3 regions of the Ruminococcus sp. 8Y-12 genome follow, and region 1 is predicted to be linked to each of the others. Evidence: riboswitches for the same ligand, from Rfam matches in the RefSeq annotation. Region 1 holds a riboswitch; each other region holds the start of a gene.

Region 1 (7,821 bases):
CTACGCCATGCTGTTCTCTACCGAGTCAGAACGAAAGGTCTATGAGGTTGCCCAGAATATGACCTATATAGAACTGAGTGCAATTCCCCAGTATATGGATGAGTTTGTGGGAGCGTGTTTCCTGCCTCATACGGACGCTTCCCTGTTTCCCAACAGGTAAGGGAAAGCCTCAGTCAGAAAGAATGAGAAGGCCGGAGATCAAGCCAAAATCCCCGGCCTTCCGTAAAATGAAGGAGCCCCCAATGAATATAGAGTACGAAAAAGACAACAAAGAGCGCATCCCTTTTGAGCACTATCTGGAGGAATACCGAAAGCTGGACCCAGTGGAGGCCAGCCACCGCACAGGGGTTCCCTATGATCCTGAGAAGGGGATGTTTGAAATTCGTCTGATGCAGAAATCCTATCTGGTCAGCTGGCCCGATTTTTCTGTTCAGAAGGCTAAGACAGTAGACAACCAGTACGGGGCTCTTCTGGAGGAAACAGCGGCAAAGATCATAGTGATCCGCTTTCTCACAAAAGGGGTGTCCTCCGTGGGCACAGGAAAGTTCCTCACCTACCGGGAGGTACCCTGGGGAGAGGTGTATTTCCGCCAGTTCCAGGGCAGGTGCCTGATGAGGCTGGCATACGGATATGCCGCCAGGCAGGAACAGTTTGCCGGGCAGATGGAAAAGATCGGTGCCAAGAGGCTTGAACTGGGGGATATTTCCTATGAGTTTGAGTTTATCAACAACCATTTTGTGCGTTTCATCCTGTGGGCGCCGGACGAGGAGTTTCCTCCCTCTTCCCAGATTTTGTTTTCAGACAATTTCCCTCTCTCTTTTGAGGCGGAGGATCTGGCAGTGGTGGGAGATATCGCAATCGGCACTTTAAAAAAATCAGCTAAGAATATTTAGGAGGTAGTAGATTATGGGATTTTCAACAGTACCGTGCAATGAATTTGTGGAAGTGCTGGCAAGCAAAGCGCCTGTACCAGGCGGCGGCGGGGCATCCGCTTTGGTGGGAGCCATTGGGACCGCCCTGGGTAACATGGTGGGAAGCCTCACTGTGGGCAAAAAGAAGTACGCGGATGTGGAGGAGGAGATGTATGCGCTGAAGGCAAAATGCGATAAGCTTCAGGCAGAACTTCTGAAACTCGTTGAGAGAGACGCGGAGGTATTTGAACCCCTCTCCAAGGCATACGGTATGCCCAGGGAGACGGAGGAAGAAAAGGCAGAAAAGGCCAGAGTCATGGAGATCGTTCTGAAGGATGCCTGCTCTGTGCCAATGGAGATTATGGAGAAGTGCTGTGAGGCCATTGATATCATTGAGGAGTTTGCAGCAAAGGGTTCTGCCCTGGCCATCAGTGATGCAGGAGTGGGCGCTGCATTCTGCAAAGCAGCGTTGGAAGGCGCGTCCCTGAACGTGTACATAAACACCAAATCCATGAAGAACAGGGAATATGCACAGGAGCTGAACCAGAAGGCAGATGCCATGCTGGCCGAGTATCCGAAGAAGGCGGAAGCTATTTTTACAAGCGTGCTTGGAAGATTGAAATAAAGGAGAAAAAGACTTATGGCAAAACAATTGTTGGGAAAAGAAGTAACAGCAGCTTTAAATGAGAGAATCAAAACTCAGGTGGCAGAGCTTGAGGCAAAAGGGGTAAAACCTACATTGGGAATTATCCGGGTGGGCGAGAACGAGAGCGATATTTCCTATGAGAGAGGTGCAACCAAGCGCTGCGAGACTCTGGGAGTTGCCTGCGAGAAGTTTTTACTGCCTGAGGATGCCAGCCAGGAGGATGTCCTGAAAGTAATTAAAGAGGTAAATGAGAATGACAAGATTCACGGCGTTCTCTTGTTCCGTCCTCTGCCCAGACATCTCAATCAGACTGAGATTGAGGCAGCCCTGGACCCTGCAAAGGATGTGGACTGTATGACAGATGGCTCCATGTCAGGTGTGTTCACAGGCAAAGATGTGGGATTCCCGCCATGTACTCCCCAGGCGTGCATGGAAATCTTAGACCATTATGGAATTGACTGCACCGGAAAGAAGGCAGTGGTGGTGGGGAGAAGCCTGGTAGTTGGAAAACCAGCGGCCATGATGCTGATCAAAAAGAATGCTACGGTGACGATCTGCCATACCAGAACAGTGGATATGCCCTCTGTTGTTAAGGAAGCGGATATCGTAATTGTGGCAGCAGGACGTGCCGGTGTAGTGGATGACACCTATGTATCACCGGGACAGGTGATCATTGATGTGGGAATCAATGTGAATGCTGAGGGAAAACTTTGCGGTGACGTGGATTACGCAAAGGTAGAGCCCATCGTGGAGGCGATCACTCCGGTACCCGGCGGCGTGGGAAGTGTTACCACTTCTGTGCTGGTAGGGCATGTGGTGGAAGCGGCAGCGAAGGCAAACAGATAACCTAGTTAGGGGTAACAGATCGGACGGGTCGGGTCTGTTACTTGCGTTACCACCAGGACGTCACCCGGGCGTTGGCAGCTCTCACGCAAACACGTGCAACGCTCTGGGGAACTGACCGTTAACTGCAACTAAGGACGCTCAGGAAAGCCTTCGCGTCCAAGTTTCCGTAAACGGTCATTTCCCCGCCGCTAAAAACGCACGTTAATTGTTTGCTTAGAGAGCTGCCAACGCCCGGGTGACTGTGTTCTGGAACATAGAAATTCCCTAGAGCTTGTTTGGAGATCGCCTGAGTGGCACCATCTCCCGCCTACGGGAAACAGCTTCCACCGGCGCAGGGCTATCCTTCGTGGACAATTAGCGTGCGCTTTTAATGTAGATGAAATCCTCTGCTTACGGAAACTTAGGGACGAAGGAGCTCCTGAGTCCCTTAGTTGTAGTTAGCAGATAGTTCATCGGAATGTTGCACGCGTCCACGAAGGATAGCCCTGCGCCGGTGGAAGCGTCCCCCTCAGCCTGTAACAGATTTGGACTTGTATTGTTCAGCCCCTCATCATTTTTGTTGACAATTATGGGCAATTCATCTATACTATAGATGTGTAATTTAATATTGCCGTATCAAGTGCAGAAGCCCCGCTTCTGAAGAGGGAATCAGGTGAAAGTCCTGAGCGATCCGGTCACTGTAAACAGGGAATTCTGTCTCAATCATCCATTGCATACCCATTTGTGAGAAGGAGAGACAGCGTAATGATCTGTAAGTCAGGAAACCTGCTTGGTATGTGAGATGAGCTTCCGTGTAAAGTTTAACATCCAATCCGAAATAGAAGAGTACTTTCATTTCGTATCAGATGTCTGCAGGGTAGCAGGCATATTTTTTTGGCTTTATTGAATGCATCTCATAGCATTTCATTAAATACACAAAATACCTCCTTCTGAAGCGGGAATTCCGCAGCCCGTTTCCGAATAACAAAAAGCACAATAGATTTTTCGTTCTCAGCTCTATTTTTATGAGCTGAGTCGGAAAAGATATTGTGCTTTTTTAGCTTATATTCATCTGCCTGTACATTGTTACCCACAGGAGTAATTTCCATTGTGGCCTTTGTAAAACGAATATCAAATTGACTCTGCAGGTAGGTTGAGACAACTATAAATTGTATATATTTAAATAATATCCTTAATGATAAAAATTATAAGTTGTGCAAAAATATGATATCTATTATAATATAAGTATTATACACAAGCGAATTGCATAATCTGTTTGTGCGATAAAATTAAAGGAGGTATATTGTATGCTAGACCAGTCATTTTACCAAAAGGCAGATGAGATCATAGCCCATTACGGTAAAAAACAAAGTTCCCTGATCCCGATTATGCAGGATATCCAGGGGGAATACCGTTATCTGCCGGGGGAACTGCTCACGTATGTGGCAAAGGAGATCGGGGTAAAAGAGGCCAAGGCCTACAGCGTTGCAACCTTTTATGAGAACTTTTCCTTTGATCAAAAAGGTAAATATATCATTAAGGTGTGCGACGGAACAGCCTGCCATGTGCGAAAGTCTGCTCTGATTCAGGAGGCGCTGTTTAAGGAGTTGGGGCTTAGCCAGAAAAAACACACCACGGATGACATGTTGTTTACCGTGGAGACCGTATCCTGTCTGGGCGCCTGCGGACTGGCCCCAACACTGACCGTCAATGACGAGGTTCATCCCAACATGACCCCGGAAAAAGCATTGGAATTAATAGAAAAATTGAGAGGTGAGAAGAGCGTATGAGCATAGATAGCAAAGCAGCACTGGAAAATCAGAGAACTGCTGTACAGAAGGATCTGGAATCCTATACCTGTCGTGTCCTCGTCTGTTCGGGCACCGGGTGCATTGCATCCGGCTCCCAGAAGATTTACGAGCAGATGGCTCTGCTCTGTGAGGATGTGGACGGAGTTACGGTGGAGATGCAGGAGGAGGTTCCCCATCTGGGTGTCATTAAGACAGGATGTCAGGGAATCTGCGAGTTGGGCCCTTTGATGCGCATAGAGCCCTATGATTACCAATATGTAAAAGTACAGCCCGAGGACTGCAAGGAGATCTTTGAGAGAACCATCCAGCGCGGGGAACCTGTAGAGCGGCTGTTTTACCGCAAAGGGGACAATGCCTATGAGCGTCCCAGTGACATCCCCTTTATCGCCAAGCAGACCCGCATTGTCCTGGAGAACTGTGGAAATATCAATTCGGAATCCATTGACGAATACATAGCAGCGGGCGGTTTTGACGCCCTTGCAAAAGCATTGTTTGACATGACCCCGGATCAGGTGATCGATGAGGTGGACAAGTCCGGACTGAGAGGAAGGGGAGGCGGAGGTTTCCCTGCCGGGCGGAAATGGAAACAGGTGGCCAGGCAGGCGGAAAAGGTGCGCTACATTGTATGTAACGGCGATGAGGGTGACCCCGGAGCCTTCATGGACGGCAGTGTTATGGAAGGTGACCCCTACAAACTGATTGAGGGCATGATCATAGCAGCCTACGCGGTTCAGTCTCATGAGGGGTACATTTATGTGCGTGCAGAGTATCCACTGTCTGTGGCCCGCCTAAAGCTGGCCATTGCCCAGGCTGAGCAGTATCATCTGCTGGGCGACGATATTATGGGCAGTGGGTTTGATTTCCACCTGCACATAAACCGCGGAGCAGGAGCCTTTGTATGCGGCGAGGGAAGCGCCCTGACGGCATCCATTGAGGGAAACAGGGGAATGCCCCGTGTAAAACCGCCCCGTACGGTTGAGAAAGGCCTATGGGAGAAGCCCACGGTGTTAAACAACGTGGAGACCTTTGCCAATGTGCCTAAGATCGTTTTAAAGGGAGCAGAGTGGTACAGGGGGATCGGTTCCGAGGGAAGTCCCGGAACGAAAACCTTCTCCATCACTGGGGCCATTGAAAATACAGGACTGATCGAGGTGCCTATGGGTACCACACTCAGGGAAATCATCTATGATATCGGCGGCGGAATAAAGGGCGACGGAGAGTTTAAGGCAGTACAGATCGGCGGACCCTCCGGCGGATGTCTGATCACTCCACATCTGGATATCGGACTGGACTTCGACTCTGTAAAGAAGTACAATGCCATCGTGGGCTCCGGAGGCCTGGTGGTGATGGACGAGCATACCTGCATGGTGGAAGTGGCGCGCTTCTTTATGAGCTTTACCCAGAGAGAATCCTGTGGTAAGTGTGTTCCCTGCAGGGAGGGTACAAAGCGGATGCTGGAGATCCTGGAGCGCATTGTTGCAGGGGAAGGCGAACTGGAGGACTTGGATCAGCTGGAGGAATTGGCGGAGATGGTCAAGAGCATGGCTCTCTGCGGTCTGGGAAAGAGCGCTCCGCTTCCGGTTCTCAGCACCTTAAAGACGTTCCGACAGGAATACATTGAGCATATCGTTGACAAAAAGTGCGCTTCCAAGACCTGTCAGGCGCTGCGCAAATTTAAGATAAATCCGGAATTTTGCAAGGGCTGCAGCAAGTGTGCCAAGAACTGTCCGGTGGGAGCTATCACCGGAAAGCTGAAACACGCCTATACCATTAACAATGACTTGTGTATCAAGTGCGGGGCATGTAAAGATAACTGCGCCTTTGATGCAGTCTATATCGAAGCATAGGAGGGATAAGAGATATGGCTTATATGACAATAGACGGTAGAAAGGTTGAATATACCGATGAAAAGAATGTCCTTTCTGTGATCAGAAAGGCGGGCATATCGCTGCCTACACTCTGCTATCATTCCGAGGTATCCACATTTGGCGCCTGCCGCCTCTGCACTGTGGAGGATGACAGGGGAAGGACCTTTGCATCCTGCTCCGAGGAACCCAGGGATGGAATGGTGGTATACACCAATACGGGAAGAATCAAAAAATACAGAAAGCTTATTGTGGAGCTTCTTCTGGCAGCCCACTGCAGAGACTGTACCACCTGTGTAAAGAGCGGGGAGTGTGTGCTTCAGGAGCTTGCTCACCGTATGGGTGTGACAAATGTGCGCTTTAAAAATACAAGAGAGCTGCGCCCCTTAGATACCAGTTCCCCCTCCATTGTCCGGGACCCGAATAAGTGTATACTCTGTGGTGACTGTGTGCGTGCCTGCGAGGAAATCCAGGGGATCGGTGCACTGGGCTTCGCATTCCGGGGCACAGACGCTATGGTAATGCCTGCATTCAATAAACCCATTGCGGAGACGGACTGTGTAAACTGCGGCCAGTGCCGTGTATACTGTCCCACCGGAGCCATCAGCATCAAAACCCACATGGATGAAGTGTGGGATGCCCTGGCGGACAAGGACACCAGAGTGGTGGCCCAGGTGGCGCCTGCCGTGCGTGTGGCTGTGGGAGACGCCTTTGGTCTGCAGAAGGGCAGAAGTGTGATGGGCAAGATCGTGAATGTGCTGCACCGCATGGGCTTTGATGAGGTGTATGATACCTCCTTCAGCGCGGATTTGACGGTGATCGAGGAGTCGGAAGAGTTTGTGGAACGCATCAACACAGAAGAAAACCTGCCTCTGCTGACCTCCTGCTGCCCTGCATGGGTTAAGTTTGTACACGACCAGTATCCGGAGTATGTGGAGAATATCTCCTCCTGCCGCTCACCCCAGGGAATGTTTTCCGCTGTGGTTAAGGAATACTACCGCGACCCCAAGCGTGCTGCCGGCAAGAAGACCGTGATGGTCTCCATCATGCCCTGTACAGCGAAAAAGATGGAAGCAATCCGTCCCAACAGCTTTACAAAAGGAAAACAGGATACAGACATTGTTATCACCACCACAGAGCTGATCCGCATGATCCGCAACTCCGGTATTGAATTTGGGACACTGACACCGGAAGCCTGTGACATGCCGTTCGGACTTGGTTCCGGAGGCGGTGTAATCTTCGGTGTAACCGGCGGTGTAACCGAGGCAGTGCTGCGCCGCCTGGTGGGTGAGCACAATAAAGAATCCCTCGATGAGATCGCATCCAGTGGAGTCCGCGGTTCTGAGGGAATCAAGGAGCTTACGGTTACCTATGAGGGCAAAGATTTAAATATCTGTATAGTGAGCGGTCTGGCCAATGCCAGAACGGTTATGGAGAGGGTAAAGAAGGGGGAGGTAAATTACCATCTGATTGAGGTAATGGCCTGCCGCCGGGGATGTATCATGGGAGGCGGCCAGCCGCCCAGAGCCGGTGACCGCACAAAGACCCTCAGAGAGCAGGGAATTTACAATGCGGACAATATCTCCATCATCAAGAAATCAGACGAGAACCCGCTGATTGCTCCGCTCTATGACGGCATATTAAAAGGAAAGGTTCATCACATCCTGCACAATCAGGAAAAATAAATTCTAAATTTACCCCCTGGCTGCATATACTGTAACAGTACAGCGAGGGGGTATTTGTATGGAAGAATTCAACTTATA
Region 2 (7,821 bases), 490 kb from region 1:
TGCACTTGAGACAGTGGCAGAGACGGCTGCCTGCATGAGAGAGCTGGGGGTAAGGGAGCGGGATATTGTGTGCGTTTCCTCTGCCAGGGCCAGGGAGGTGGGCGATTATCACATGATGATGGGGATGAATCCTGTCTATATCCTTTCATTTACTGGAGGTGAGGACTAATGCAGTCACCCAGATTTATGCTCAGCGCCGCCTCAAGCGGCAGTGGAAAGACTATGATCACCTGTGGGATTCTGCAGGCTTTACTGGAACGGGGAAGAAGGCCTGTGGCATTTAAATGCGGTCCTGACTATATTGATCCCATGTTTCACGCAAGGGTGCTGGGAACAACCTCCAGAAACCTGGACACTTTTTTTACGGATGAGGTGATGACCAGATATCTCTTCGCCAGAGGGGCACAGGAGGGAGAACTCTCAGTGATGGAGGGGGTCATGGGCTTCTATGACGGCCTGGGCGGTATCAGCACCAGGGGAAGCGCCTATGACTTGGCCAGAGTGACAAAGACACCGGTGATTTTGATCGCGGACGCAAGAGGGATGAGCGTATCTGCGCTGGCACTTCTTAAAGGATTTCTGACCTACCAAAGTGACAGCGGGATAGAGGGCGTGATCTTCAATCAGACAAGTCAGGGGATGTACCGGGAACTGGCAGAAATGGTCAAAGAGGAACTGGGTATCCGTCCCCTTGGATATGTGCCGAGAGTGCCGGATATGGCCATCGAGAGCCGCCACCTGGGGCTGGTGCTTCCAGATGAGGTGGAGGACCTGAAAGGGAGGCTGAAAAGGCTTGCCGCCATTTTTGAGGAGACGTTGGATCTGGAGGGCATAGTTAACGTGGCTGAGAGCGCTCCTGATCTGTGCTGTGAAAGACCCGTCTGCCTTGACTCCCTGTACAAGGAGGCCAAGACAGACGGGATAAGGGCGGCAGCGCCGGTGGTTGCCGTGGCAAAGGATGATGCTTTCTGCTTTATCTATGAAGACAATCTAAAGCTGTTGGAAGACCTGGGAGCCAGGATCGCCTATTTCTCGCCGCTGTGTGACAGTAGTCTGCCGGAGGGCAGTCAGGGTTTGCTGCTTAGCGGCGGGTACCCGGAGCTGTTCGCAGAACAGTTGGAGAAGAATACTTCCATGCGGCAGGAGATCCTCAGAGCGGTTAAGAGTAAGATGCCGGTGATGGCAGAGTGCGGAGGGTTTATGTACCTTCATGAGACCATGGAGGATATGGAGGGCAGAAAGTTTGCAGGTGTGGGAGCTGTGGAAGGAAGTGCTTACTATACAGGAAAACTCACCAGGTTTGGGTATATCGGTCTGAAAGCCAACCGGGAAGGAATCCTGGGCAGCGGCTGTACAGCTCTGAAGGGCCATGAGTTCCACTATTTTGACAGCACCAGCTGCGGGGAGAGCTTTACGGCAAAGAAACCCCTTCGCAGCCGGAGCTGGAAGTGCATACATGCAAGCGATAGGACTCTGATGGGATTTCCTCATCTGTATTACCATGCAGACCCAAGGCTTGCCGCTGACTTTTTAAAGGAATGTGTAAAGTTTGCAGAAGAATCAGGAGGAGAGACGGAATGATGCTTTCACTGGGAGCGCTTATACTTGGTTTTCTGTTGGATCTGGTCATCGGAGATCCCCATTTCCTCTACCATCCTATCCGCCTGGTGGGAAATCTGATTGGAGCGGCGGAAAAAGCCCTGCGCCGTGTGTTCCCTGGGACAAAGCGCGGGGAGCTGGCAGCCGGGATTTTTCTGGTGGTGGCTGTGACGGCCATTACCACATCAGTTCCGGCGCTGCTGTTATATGGGGCTGGAAAGCTGGGATGGGGATTTCGGTTTGTTCTTGAGACAGTGATGTGCTATCAGCTGCTGGCCACAAAGGCTCTGAGGGATGAGAGCATGAAGGTGTATGAGCGTCTGAAGGAAGGGGATCTTAAGGGGAGCCGCTTTGCGGTCTCTATGATTGTGGGAAGGGATACCCAGGTGCTGGATGAAGCTGGCGTGACCAAGGCGGCTGTGGAGACGGTGGCGGAGAATGCGTCCGACGGAGTGATTGCCCCCATGATCTTTTTGGCCATCGGAGGTCCTGCCCTGGGATATTTCTATAAGGCCATCAACACCATGGATTCCATGGTGGGGTATAAAAATGAGAAGTACCTCTATTTTGGAAGGGCAGCAGCCAAGCTGGATGATGCGGTGAACTATCTTCCGGCCAGACTCTCGGGGCTGTTCATGATACTGGCCTGCAGTTTCACCGGTTTGGACCGCAAGCGGGCCTTCGCTGTCTGGAAACGGGACAGATTTAATCATGCCAGTCCCAATTCCGCGCAGACAGAGGCAGTGATGGCAGGAGCTCTGGGGATACAGCTTGCCGGGGATGCGTGGTATTTTGGTACTCTTTATAAGAAAAAGACAATCGGAGATGCAGTGCGGCCGGTAGAGTTTGAGGATATTCGAAGAGCAAACAGGCTGCTTTACGGGACAGCAGTTCTGTCCATGGTGATTCTGGGGGTGGCAAAAGTACTTGCTGTGCTCTGGATAGGGAGTGGTTTAGTTTAGCATAAGGGAAGAGAGGACAGAAGGCATGGCAAAACATAAACACGGGGGAGATGTGTATTCACAGAAGTATATAGCCGACTATTCTGCGAATATCAATCCCCTGGGGCCCCCCCCGGGTGTTTTAAAAGCAGTGCAGGAGAGCGCGGGGAGGATTGCAAACTATCCGGATGTGGAGCATCGGGAATTAAAAAAGACATTGGTCAATAAGACAGGAACAGAGCCGGAACAGTTGATTTTCGGAAATGGGGCAGCAGAGCTGATTTTTGCGCTGGCTCTGGGGTTGAAGCCAAAGAAGGCGCTTTTGGCAGCTCCCGGGTTTGCGGAGTATGAGGAGGCGCTCTTGGCAGCAGGGTGCCAGGTGGAGTATTACCTCCTGCGGGGGGATAAGGACTTTGTGATCCAAGCGGACTACCTGGAGTATATCTCATCGGATGTGGACATGCTGTTTCTGTGCAATCCAAACAATCCCACGGGCAGCCTCACGGATCGGAAACTGTTGCTTCAGATTGCAGAGAAGTGTACGCAGTGCCGGGTTACTATGGTGGTGGATGAGTGCTTCAACGGCTTTCTGGATGAGCCGCGGGAGTACACGCTGAAAGACTGGACAGGCCGGTACCCCAGTCTTTTTCTGCTGAATGCATTTACGAAGATCTATGCCATGCCCGGGCTGCGCCTGGGCTATGGAATCTGTTCAGACCCTCAGGTGCTGGAAAAAATGCGGCGGGTGATGCAGCCGTGGAGTGTTTCCCTGCCGGCCCAGAGAGCAGGTGTGGCCGCGCTCTCGGAGGATGTCTATGTACAGACGGCCAGAGCCCTGATCTCGGAGGAAAAGCAGTATCTGGCCGGGGAATTGAAAAATATGGGATGTTCTGTCTGGAGACCTGCTGCAAACTACATATTTTTCAAGGGACCTTTGGGGCTTGCTGAGGCATGTCAGAGAAAAGGCTACCTGATACGCGACTGCGGGAACTATCGGAACCTGTGCGCGGGGTACTATCGGATTGCGGTTCGGACCAGGGAGGAGAACGCGGCCTTTGCAGCAGCCTTAAGGGAGATTATTTGGGAAGCCGGCAGTGAAACGGAGGAGAAAGCAGATGGCAAAAGTAATTATGATACAGGGAACCATGTCCAATGCGGGAAAGAGCCTGATCGCAGCAGGGCTGTGTAGGATCTTTCACCAGGACGGCTATAAGACGGCGCCCTTTAAGTCCCAGAATATGGCTCTGAATTCGTTTATCACAGAGGATGGGCTGGAAATGGGAAGGGCCCAGGTGATGCAGGCTGAGGCAGCGGGAATAAAGCCCAGGGTGGAGATGAACCCCATACTTTTAAAGCCCACTAATGACACGGGCTCCCAGGTGATCGTAAACGGTGAAGTCTTGGGAAATATGAGTGCAAGAGAGTATTTTGCATACAAGAAAAAGCTGGTACCACAGGTGATGGAGGCCTTTGAGACGCTGAATCAGGAGTATGACATCATAGTCATCGAGGGCGCGGGCAGCCCTGCTGAGATCAATCTGCGACAGGAGGATATTGTCAACATGGGGCTTGCCAAGCGGGTAAAGGCGCCGGTTTTGCTGGTGGGTGATATTGACAGGGGCGGTGTCTTTGCGCAGTTGATCGGGACTGTGATGCTGCTTGAGGAGGACGAGAGGGCTTTGGTCAAAGGCCTGATTGTGAATAAATTCCGGGGGGACAAGACCATTCTGGAGCCGGGACTGGAGCAGTTGGAAGTAAGATCTGGGGTACCGGTGGTGGGAGTAGCTCCCTATTTAAACATTGAGGTGGAGGATGAGGACAGCCTCACCACACGCTTTGAAGGGCAGGGGGAAGTGGGAGTGATCGACATTGCGGTGATACGGGTACCACGGATCTCCAACTTTACGGACTTTAACCCCTTTGAGAGCATGGACGGAGTATCCCTGCGCTATATCCGTCATGCGGGAGAACTAAAAAATCCGGATATGATCATACTTCCCGGAACCAAAAATACCATGGAAGATCTGCTCTGGATGCGTCAAAATGGCCTGGAGGCCGCGGTCTTAAAGGCAGCGTCAGCCGGAACGGTGATCTTCGGGGTGTGCGGTGGGTTTCAGATGCTGGGGGATACGCTAAGTGATCCCCAGGGCGTTGAGGCCGGAGGCCAGATCAAAGGCATGGGGCTGCTGCCCATAGACACTGTGTTTGAGGGAAGCAAGACGAGAACCCGGGTAAGGGGCCGGTTCAGCGGTGCGGCTGGCGCTCTGCGGGGATTGAATGGAATTGAACTGGAGGGTTATGAGATCCACATGGGAGCCAGTGCTCTAAAGGAGGGGGCGGCTGCGCTCACCAGCATTGAGGACTTTGTAAAAAGAGAGGGAGCAAAGGCAGATGGAGCCAGCAGGGACAATGTCTACGGCACCTATGTGCACGGCGTGTTTGACAAAGAGGGAGTGGCCAGGGAAGTTGTCATGGCACTTGGACGCAGAAAGGGGATTGACGCCAGTGACATTGCCTCAGTTGATTTTAGGGAGTTTAAGGAGACCCAGTACAATATTTTGGCGAAAGAGCTGAGAGAGCATTTGGATATGAAAAGGATCTATGAGATCCTGGAGAACGGAGTGGAGGGGTCATGAAGATAGAACTGGAAAATGTAAAACCAATGGATATAGAAAAGAGAAGCTTTGAGATCATCTCCCGGGAACTGGGCAGAGAGTTGCCTGGGGATCAGGAGCCGATCATCAAGAGGTGCATTCACACCAGCGCAGACTTTGACTATGCGGATAACCTATATTTTTCAAAGGGGGCTGTAGAACAGGCTGTGGCTGCGATCAGGAACGGGGCTTGTATTGTCACAGACACACAGATGGCAAAAGCCGGAATCAACAAAAGGGCCTTAGCCAGATACAAAGGAGAGGTGTTCTGCTTTATATCTGATGAGGATGTGGCCGCGGAGGCAAAGAGTCGAGGGATCACCAGGGCTGCTGTGAGTATGGAGAAAGCTGTGCAGCTTAATAAGCCTCTGATTTTTGCAATTGGAAATGCACCTACTGCGCTTGTGCGCCTGTATGAGCTGGTAAAGGAAAAAAATCTGCAGCCGGAACTGATCATTGGGGTCCCTGTTGGATTTGTCAATGTGGTGCAGTCCAAGGAGCTGATCATACAGACAGACGTTCCCTGTATTGTAGCCAGAGGGCGTAAAGGGGGCAGCAACATTGCGGCGTGTATCTGTAATGCTCTACTTTATATGATCAATAACGATAGATTATGATTGACGAAATATGGAAGAAAAGGTATAATAATTTTTGAAAACCATATCTGCATAGATAGAAATACCGTAACTATTCAGCAGGTCTGCGTATTTGCTGCGCAGACCGTATGAAAATGATTCAGGAGTGCAAAAATCCCATCACCGAAGGTGATTTTAAATGGATTTTTGCATGTAATTGTGAAGGTACTGAACAGTTACGAAATATCGCACAAGGAACACGGAGAAACCGGGCAGTCACCACTACTGTATTGCGGACGAATAAGCAAATGCCACTGGCGAAAGCTGGGAAGGCGCTTAGGAGGAGGAAGCAGAGCCAGGATACTTGGTGCAGAGAGATGGAGAATTATATTTCTGGGCTGAAGAAATATTCATTCTATTGAACTTGACTAGGATGGAAGGTGTTCCCGGAAGGAGCGCCTTTTTGTTTTCTATGTTCTTTGAATGCCCTGAAAAGAGGGGGTGGGAGAGGAGTACAAAGGTTTTGTAATTCTAATAACCATATATAAAAATAAGGAAGGGGATCAAGAATGTCAAAGACAGAGAAAAAACTTTTGAAAATTGCAATCGCATTTGCCTGCATATTTTCCGTTGCGCCGGTGGCCAACGCGATGCACATCATGGAGGGATATCTTCCGCCTGCGTTCTGCGTAGGATGGGGAGTTGTCTGCATCCCGTTTTTAGCAGCCGGATTTTTATCCATCAAAAAGACCTTAAAGGAAAACCGTAAGGCGATTACCCTGATTGCCATGTCAGGCGCTTTCATTTTTGTGATTTCTTCACTGAAGATTCCGTCCGTTACTGGAAGCTGTTCCCATATGACCGGCACAGGACTTGGAGCTATCCTTTTTGGTCCCGCTGCAGTCAGTATCCTGGGTATTATCGTATTGTTATTCCAGGCTATTTTGCTGGCACACGGCGGATTGACCACCCTTGGGGCAAACACTTTTTCCATGGCGGTCGCAGGGCCTCTGGTGTCCTTTGGAATCTACAAGCTGCTCTCTAAGACAAAGATTAACCGAAAGGTAAACATCTTTCTGGCAGCAGCGCTCGGAGACCTGTTTACTTACTGTGTGACAAGTGTGCAGCTTGCTATGGCAAACCCCTCCGCGGAGGGCGGCGTGGGCGCCTCCATTGTGAAGTTCCTGGGCGTGTTTGCACCGACACAGCTTCCCCTGGCAGTCATTGAGGGCATCTTAACCGTAGTGATTATCATCGGACTGGAATCCTTCGCTATGCCGGAGCTGAAATCCATCGGTTTTGTAAAGGAGGCAAAATAATATGACAAAGAATACAAAGACGGTAATTGTACTGCTTGTTCTCGTTCTCGTAATCGCAATCGTACCTCTGTTTGCGATGAAGGGAGCGGAGTTTGGCGGATCGGACGATGCGGGAAGCGTGATGGTGGAGGAGATCAGCGGTGAGTATGAGCCCTGGTTCACACCAGTGCTGGAGACGATGCTGGACGGAGAACTGCCGGGAGAGGTGGAGAGCCTGATCTTCTGCATCCAGACGGGAATCGGAGTCGGAATCATCGCCTTTTTCATGGGCAGGTTCGTAGAGCGCAAAAAACAGATGAAGCTCCACGGCGAGGCGTAAGAAAGACAAGCTGAGAAAACTGAAGTTGATGGGGTGTCACTCAATCATCTGTTTTGATGATTTTGCGGCACCCCCTATTTTTATACAAAACGTTAGATTGATCAGCAGCTTTCCTGAATATGCCGCAGAAAAATTTTGCGCACGCCTGGGTATTCGCCTAAGCCCTTGAGATGGCATTCCACCTCAAATCCGGACTCTCTGAATTGGTTTACCCAGGAATCTTCCTCTTTTCCAGCCATATCATTGTGGGCGTGATCACCAGCCACGATCATGAAGGGGGCCAGATGTACTTTTTGGGGCCCGTATTCCTTTATCTGGCGGAGCAGGGAAGCCATGGTAGGGTAGGCCTCCACGGTTCCCAGGAAGACATTGCTGTAGCCCATATCCTTAAACTTGTAATCAAGGGCAGCATAG
Region 3 (7,821 bases), 480 kb from region 1:
CCTGGTCCGCTTTCTCAAATCCCGCTATGATATTCAGCAGGGTGCTCTTTCCACAGCCGCTTGGCCCCAGTATGGCAATGAGTTCCCCCCTCCCTACGTTCAGATCCACGTGTTCAAGCACCTGAAGGGTTTTGCTGCCGGGAGAGAGAAAACGCTTTCCCACATTTTTAAGTTCCAGCAGACATTCTGCTCTCTTCACCATAATCTCCCCTCCTATCCTTTGATACCCGTTCTCTTCGGCCCCGGATAGGCCAGTTCATACACTTTGAGCAGCAGATAATCCGTCAGTTTCCCTGCAGCTGCGATGACGATCATTCCGGTCATGACCAGCTCCACATTTCCCAGCATTCTTCCATTCATCATCACTGCTCCGATGCCCTTGGACACACCGGTCATCTCCCCCAGCACCAGATAAGCCCAGGCCACTCCCAGACCCAGTCTCAGCCCCACAAATACCTGGGGAACCGCTGCCGGAAGGATGACATGCCAAAACAGGGAGGCCTTTCTTGCTCCCAGCATCCTTCCGCTTCTCAAATAATCCTCCGGAATAGAGGCAGCCCCCTCCTGGGTATTTAAGTAGATCGGAAAAAAAGCAGCCAGTGTGATCAGAAACAGGGTGTTTTTCTCTCCCACGCCGAACCATACAATAGAAATCGGCAGAAAGCCTATCCCCGGGATTGCCCTCACTGCCTGAACCAGCGGATCGGTCATTCTCCTGAAAAAAGGAAGTCTGCCCGTCAGAAAACCCATAGTGATTCCCAGACCTCCTGCCAGCAAAAAACCCTTGAGTACCCGAAATGCGCTTCTGCCCAAATGCTCCGGCAGCTGTCCTGAATAGGGGGTCAGCTCCAAAGTTCCCGTCAAAAAATCATATACCACCAGTAACAGCTGTCTGGGTGAGGGGAGCGCATAGCTCTCCTTCCCCCCTGCCTCAGCGGCCAGTATCCATACCGCGCACAGGAGGGCCGGCAGCAGCCAGCTCACCCAATATTTTAAACTATTTTTCATCTTGCTCTGCCTTCTCTAAAAATGACAGGTCAAACATCGCGTCTACATCCGGTACCTCCCGGATAATTCCCAGCTCCTTCATCTTTTTTGCAAGAGCCTTTGTATGGGTAATAAAGTCCTGGTCAATGTCCCACCCCAGTTCCATATTTTCTTTCGCGATATCCATAACCTCCTTTGAAGTTCCGAACTTATAGGCAGCGTCCAGCCACTTTTGTTCATCCTCCTGAAGGGCCCTGGTGGCCTTTACATGGGCGTTGACCAGGGCCTGTACTTTTCCAGGCTCCTCCCGGATGGTCTCTTCCCTGACAATCATGGCTGCATTAATGGTTCCTATGCTGTCGTCAAAATATGGATACTCTAATATCTCTCCATATCCGTCCAAAAGCGCCTCCGAGGGGTATGGCTCCCCGCTCAGAAAGGCATCGATGCTGCCCTCCCTCAATGCCTGGCCCATGTCAAAGAAGTCAATCTGAAGCAGCTCCACATCCTTATCAGCATCCAATCCGGCTCTCTTAAGCACCTCCAGCAGAAGGGCATGGTGCATGGTTCCGGGAACATAGGCAATGTGCTTTCCTTTTAAATCCTCCGGCTTTTTTATGCCGGAATCCTTTTTTACCACCAGGGCTGAACACTTATTACACAGTCCGGCGACGATCCGGATGGGTTCCCCCTTTTCGGCAGCGGTAATGGCAGTTACCATCGTAGTTCCTGTCATGTCCAGTTCCCCAGCCAGCAGGGCAGTCTTCTGATCACCCGGATTGGTAAAAGGCAGTACCTCAACCTCGTAACCGTCCTCCAGGTACTCCCCATAGAAAAATGGCTGAATCGTCTGTGCTGTCTGCCAGGACCCCACAGCTGCACTTGTGTCTTCCTTCTTCCCGCATGCTGCAATTCCTAAGGTCAATATCGCAGTTGCCAGTAAAACAGTTAAAAATCGCTTCATACGCTCCTCCTAATCCTCTGCCATGCTGCACACCTTAAATCCCTCTGTCTGAAACCAACCCGCCGCCTGTTCCACATCAAAGCTGTTCCATTTTTCTTTAGGGAAACAGCACCTGTCCCTTGGCACGGAACCTGTCTCCACCACAACCACATTGGCGCCCCAGGCCACCGCTGTCTCACTGGCCGGGTGAACACATATATCTTTTACCTGCCATCCGCAAGCCAGTCGGATCACAGCAATGATCTGGGCAAGCCTCTTTTGGCTGATCTGCGGATATCTGCCCAGAGGTGTTCCGGGAACCGGAACCCTGGCCATAGCACCGGACACGATGGCACCATAGTCAATGGTCATCTGGCAGATGTCCGCAATCTCCTCATTTGTGTGTTCCACACCAATGGGTTCTACCAAAAAGACCAGCTTCAGAGGTGAATTCTTCACCGCGTTTAGCGTGTTTTTTCTCACCTGGGGATCAAAGAGAGTATCCTTTCCCTCACCCAGCCTCAGCGAGTGATAGATAAATTGCACCCCCCTCTCATAGAGCTTTACAGCTTTCTTTTCGTCAAATTCACCCACGTTGAGCCCTATCTCGTATGCTCCTGGAACGGCGTTTCGAATCCGCCCAATCAGCTCCTCCAACTGGTCTAAGCTGTAAAACTCTGTTGTCCGAAGTACGATCCAGCGCACTTTGTTTTTTGCATACCACCGTACATTTTCTATGATTTCCTCCATAGAGAATTCTTTTTCCTGCTGTACAATTCCCCACTTTTCCCCCAGGGAGCAAAAATCGCAGTTCATAGGACAGGTCTTATAATCGATCCCCATGGCTCCCCAGAGGTAGGCCCTGTTTCCGGAGACTATCTTTGCTACTTCCCCTGCAGCGTGTCCCAGCGCTTTGCACTCCTCAGACTCCGGGTCCAATGCCAGCAGCTCTAATACAGCTTCCCTCTCCAGCTTCCTTCCTGCCAAAATTTCTTCTTTCCACTTATGAATTTTCTCTTTCATCCCTAAAGACCTCTCTTTGACAAATTTTACTAGACTAAATCTAATAAAATTATATCACTATGTTTATTTTGTATTGGAAAAAATCTATAGATTTTTTGTAACTTTTTAAGATCTCCTTTGATAGTACAAAAAAATTCCGAAAAGAAGACAACCCTTTTCGGAATTTTTATATTCTACTTTCTAATGTGATCCGCCCTCACTGGTATATTCTTCTCTCAGCTCCCTGGCCAGCCTGCGGCCCAGTTCCTCCGCATTTTCCACACAGTCCTCTGCGCTGCCCCGAAGCCATCCCTGGTCTGCTTCATTGTAGTACAGCCCGATCAGCTTTATCCTGTCACCATGAATGCGGGCGTGGGCGGCAACCGGAGAACTGCAGCCTCCGTTCAGCTCCGCCACAAAAGCCCTCTCACACACAGCCGCCAGAGAAGCCTCCCGATCCCGGTATCCCTCCAGGTAATCATAGTCCCCGCCAGCCCGGCCCTGTACTGCCAGTATCCCCTGTCCGGCAGATGGGATCATTTCCTCAGGCTCAAAATATCTGGAGATCCTCTCCTCCAGTCCCAGGCGCTTCAAACCAGCTGCCGCCAATATCAGCGCACTGTACTCTCCCGCATCCAGCTTTGCCAAACGGGTGATCACATTCCCCCTGACAGGCTTAAATTCCGCCTCCGGAAGCAGCTCCTTTAGCTGAATCATCCTTCTTAAGCTGGAGCACCCGATGGGTTTCCCGGGTGACCATTCGCCACACCCCTCTGGAAGTACCAGTACATCCCTCGGGTCCTCCCGCCTGGAAAATGCCACAATCGGAAGCTCTTTCGGCACCTCCATGGGCATATCCTTCAGGCTGTGTACCGACAAATCACTTCTTCTGTCCATGAGTGCCCGGTCCAGCTCCTTCACAAAAAGTCCCTTGCCGCCCACCTTATCGAGAGTGCGGTCCAAAATCAGATCCCCGGTTGTCTTCATGGTGAGCAGTTCAAGCTCCGTCTCCGGACAGTTCTCTCTGATAAAGTCCATGACCATCTCAGACTGGATCACCGCCAGCCTGCTCTCCCTGCTGCCTATACATATCTTATTTTTCATAAACCTTCTCTAATCCTTCCACACATTCTCGAAATGCCTTCCGGCTGATTGTATCCCGAAGGCCGAACATCATTTTGTTGACCACCTTGCTGGCCGCAGTCTCTATACTCTGCTGCAACGCTTTCTGCTGCTGTTCCTCCATTGGAAGATCCCTGATGATCTTTTGAATTCTCAGATCCAGATCCACCACCGCGTTCTTTTTGATCCCCTGAATCTTTGGAATCATATCTCTGCACTCATACCACACATAGAATTCCTCCATCTGCTCCTTTAGGATATTTTCTGCGCACTCAATACTTTTCTTCAGCTTTTCGTTCTCTACATCTGCATGGAAATAATCAATATCATACAGCTTCACAAACGGCAGCCGGCCCGCCAGGGGATCGATGTCTCTGGGCACTGCCAAATCCACCAGGACAATAGGGTGGGTGAGCCCTGCCTCCCGGACGCAGTGCTCCTTTAAGGTATAGTTGGGACTCGCCGTGGCGCTGATTACAAAGTCACATCTTGGAAACAGCGTCATCCGCTCCCCGTAATCGATTCTCTTACAGTTCCTTGGAATATCCACAATACCACTGCGGTACTGTCGCACCGTCACCGTAACGTCCGCTCCAGCCTGCTGGAGCACCGTTGCCGCCAGTTTTCCCATCTCTCCGTTTCCGATCACCATGCAGGTCCTGCCCTCCACCTGGTACCCCTCCTGGGCAAGCGTAGCAAGGGCCTGGTGTATCACAGACCGGTTAGCAATGGAGAGCACCACCTCTGTCTTGACCTTCTTGGCAGCCGTGACTGCCGTGCGGAATAGAGTTTCCAGCACATTGTCGGCGGCATAGTGCTCCCTGGCCAGTGTAAGGGCATCCTTCACCTGGGTAAGGATCTGATCCTCACCCAGTATTCTGGACTTCAGTCCGCTGGCCAGGTGGAAAAGGTGGCTCACCGCCTCCTCTTCCTCCCGGTACACAAAATAGTTCCGATAGAGTTCAGAATTTAGCTCCCTTATGCTGCAGACCAGCTCATAGAGGGACCCCTGATACTCCTCCTCACAACTCACATAGAGCTCCATCCGGTTGCAGGTGGACAGGAGCACACAGCCGTTTATCCGCTCCTTACGGCTGATCTGCTCCACAGCATCCGCACACTTCGTCTTTGTAAAAGAGAAAATTGTTCTTATATCAATCTCAGCGGTGCTGTGATCAATACCTATCATTCGAATACTCATATCTGGTGTCTGTCCTTTCCCCCGTATACTCTGTTTTATCATAGCACATCACTTGTCAAAATCAAGGGATTTTTGTAAAAAACCGCCGGCCTTCATTGACATTCCTAAACCCCGGTGATAGAATAAAACAAAACTAAATTGCCTCAGGTGCCTCTTGTCTTGGAGGGGAGAATAGGAAAGCCGGGTGAGATGCCCGCACGGTCACGCCGCTGTAATGAGCCGCGCCGTTTTACAAGTCACTGCGAAAGCGGGAAGACAAAACGGTGTGTGATGGCTCAAAGTCAGAAGACCTGCCTGACGCTTGGAAATTCACATAGTTACGAACGATGACTAGGTGCTGTATTTCTCTATTGGGAAAATTACGTGCCTGTCTTAATAAAAAAGCAGGCATTTTTTAATTTCAGGAAAATAACTCCTGTGAATCAAAAAATGCTCCGAGGGGAGAGCATTGTAGTGGTAAGTTCTCCTGAAAGGAATGCATTATGATTATCATAGACAAACTCTGTTATAATTCCAAACTCCGCTACGTGAACGCGGAGACGAAGTGTGCGTTTAGTATCCTGACCCTGATTTTCTGTATTGCGGACAGGTCCATTGTGCTCTCCCTGCTGGTATTGGGAATTATGGGCTATGTCACGGTCTGTAGGGGAGGCATCCCTTTTTCCAGGTATCTGTATCTGATGCGGCTGCCTTTAATCTTCCTGTTTCTGAGCACCCTGGCCATTATCGCAAACTTTTCAAAAACTCCCATGGATGCCTTTGCCATTCCCATAGGCGGGATCTATATTACAAGTACCAAAGCCTCCCTTCTGCGGGCGGCCCAGCTGATTTTGACGGCGCTGGCCAGTGTGTCCTGCCTGTATTTTTTATCGCTGTCCACCCCCATCACAGATATTCTGAGTGTCTTTAAGAGAATACACTGCCCGGATCTTTTAATCGAGCTGATGCTTCTGATCTACCGGTTTATCTTCGTGCTCTTTGATATTGCGGATTCACTGAGCACTGCCCAGCATTCCAGGCTCGGCAACGTAAACTTTAAGACCTCCTGCCAGTCCTTTGGAAGTCTGGCGTCCGCCCTTTTTGTGCGGTCCTTTAAAAAGTCCAATATTCTCTACGATGCGATGGAGTCCCGGTGCTACGACGGAAAGCTGAGGGTTCTGAATGAGAGTTTTACATATAAGAAGCGGCATATTATATATATCATTGCTTTGGAGGCAGCTTTGATCTCTATCTCTATTCTACTTAGAAGCTTTGGAATACATTACTGATTCGTAACTGTTCAGTCCCTTCACAGTTACATGTAAAATTCCATTTCAAATCTCCCTCGGTGATGGGATTTTTGCACTCCTGAGTCATTTTCTTACGATCCGCGCAGTAAATGCGCAGACCTGCTAAATAGTTACACTGATGCATCCTATGAGGAGGAACTATGAACGATATCATTATCCAGGCGCAAAACTTACACTTTGCCTATGAGGATGGGACAAAGGCACTTCACGGAATTGACCTTTCCATCCGCAAGGGGCGCAAAATTGCATTTATGGGGGCCAACGGCTCCGGAAAGTCCACCTTTTTTCTCTGTCTGAACGGAATCCACAAGCCCCAGGAGGGCACTCTTTATTACAACGGAGAACCCTACGATTACAGCAGAAAAGGTCTTTTGAAGCTTCGCAGCAAGATTGGAATTGTATTCCAGGACCCGGATAATCAGCTCTTTTCCGCCAGCGTCTATCAGGAGATCTCCTTTGGTATCCTGAATCTGGGAGCCTCTGAAGAAAAGGCCAGAAATGAGGTGGAGAAGGTGATCTCTCAGCTGGAGATCACCCCCTTTCGCAGCAAACCTACCCACGCCTTAAGCGGCGGGCAGAAAAAACAGGTCTCCATCGCGGATATCCTGGTGATGAACCCGGATGTAATCATCTTCGATGAACCGGCTGCGGCACTGGACCCCAAACATACCACACTGGTAAACCGTCTGATTGACACTTTGACAGATGCCGGCATCACTGTGATCATTTCTACCCACGATGTAGATTTTGCACTTCGCTGGGCTGATGATGTGGTCCTCTTTAAGGACGGGAAGATTCTGGCAGAGGGCTCCCCGGAGGATATCTTTGTAAACAAAAGCATTCTGTCCCAGACAAACCTGGAGCCCCCTGCCGTTGTCCTTCTCTTTGAGGACCTGTGCAAAAAAGAAATCCTAAACCCTTCCCTTGCACTCCCGCGCACACTGGGAATGCTGGAAAAGTACATAGAAGGAATACAGATCAAAAAATACTATGGAGGAAGTAACACTATGCCCAAAACATCCAAAAAGGCAATCCTGGCTGTCAGCTTCGGCACCAGCTATGCCGAGACCAGAGAGAAGAATATTGACCGGATTGAGGAGGACATCCGTAAAGCCTGCTCCGACCACACTCTTTACCGGGCCTGGACCAGCAAGATGATCTTAAAAAAACTGAAGAGGCGTGACAACCTCCATATCAACAATGTCAGGGAGGCTATGGAGGAAATGATCTCAGATGGGGTCACAGAAGTGATTGTACAGCCCACCCATGTAATCAAT

What was found. Region 1 has a riboswitch for cobalamin ahead of AC0THY_RS13300 (complex I 24 kDa subunit family protein). Riboswitches for the same ligand answer to the same signal wherever they lie in the genome.
Region 2: another riboswitch for cobalamin. It lies ahead of AC0THY_RS10970 (energy-coupling factor ABC transporter permease); the one in region 1 lies ahead of AC0THY_RS13300 (complex I 24 kDa subunit family protein).
Region 3: another riboswitch for cobalamin. It lies ahead of cbiQ (cobalt ECF transporter T component CbiQ); the one in region 1 lies ahead of AC0THY_RS13300 (complex I 24 kDa subunit family protein).

The regions. Positions count from the first base shown of each region.
Region 1 covers NZ_CM176623.1:3,395,048-3,402,868, forward strand. The annotation lists gene acsV (corrinoid activation/regeneration protein AcsV) at 1-160, shown strand, start outside; gene AC0THY_RS13285 (DUF3786 domain-containing protein) at 243-893, shown strand; gene AC0THY_RS13290 (cyclodeaminase/cyclohydrolase family protein) at 907-1,536, shown strand; gene AC0THY_RS13295 (bifunctional 5,10-methylenetetrahydrofolate dehydrogenase/5,10-methenyltetrahydrofolate cyclohydrolase) at 1,552-2,403, shown strand; cobalamin riboswitch at 3,004-3,190, shown strand; gene AC0THY_RS13300 (complex I 24 kDa subunit family protein) at 3,690-4,172, shown strand; gene AC0THY_RS13305 (NADH-ubiquinone oxidoreductase-F iron-sulfur binding region domain-containing protein) at 4,169-6,040, shown strand; gene AC0THY_RS13310 ([FeFe] hydrogenase, group A) at 6,055-7,743, shown strand; gene spoIVA (stage IV sporulation protein A) at 7,802-7,821, shown strand, end outside.
Region 2 covers NZ_CM176623.1:2,905,997-2,913,817, forward strand. The annotation lists gene cobK (precorrin-6A reductase) at 1-169, shown strand, start outside; gene AC0THY_RS10945 (cobyrinic acid a,c-diamide synthase CobB) at 169-1,581, shown strand; gene cbiB (adenosylcobinamide-phosphate synthase CbiB) at 1,581-2,561, shown strand; gene AC0THY_RS10955 (pyridoxal phosphate-dependent aminotransferase) at 2,587-3,729, shown strand; gene AC0THY_RS10960 (cobyric acid synthase) at 3,656-5,176, shown strand; gene AC0THY_RS10965 (precorrin-8X methylmutase) at 5,173-5,811, shown strand; cobalamin riboswitch at 5,979-6,155, shown strand; gene AC0THY_RS10970 (energy-coupling factor ABC transporter permease) at 6,339-7,088, shown strand; gene AC0THY_RS10975 (energy-coupling factor ABC transporter substrate-binding protein) at 7,090-7,407, shown strand; gene AC0THY_RS10980 (sirohydrochlorin cobaltochelatase) at 7,509-7,821, opposite strand, start outside.
Region 3 covers NZ_CM176623.1:2,914,021-2,921,841, reverse strand. The annotation lists gene AC0THY_RS11015 (ABC transporter ATP-binding protein) at 1-202, opposite strand, end outside; gene AC0THY_RS11010 (ABC transporter permease) at 214-1,008, opposite strand; gene AC0THY_RS11005 (ABC transporter substrate-binding protein) at 998-1,951, opposite strand; gene AC0THY_RS11000 (biotin synthase BioB) at 1,961-2,953, opposite strand; gene hemC (hydroxymethylbilane synthase) at 3,134-4,036, opposite strand; gene hemA (glutamyl-tRNA reductase) at 4,026-5,297, opposite strand; cobalamin riboswitch at 5,384-5,567, shown strand; gene cbiQ (cobalt ECF transporter T component CbiQ) at 5,738-6,523, shown strand; gene AC0THY_RS10980 (sirohydrochlorin cobaltochelatase) at 6,685-7,821, shown strand, end outside.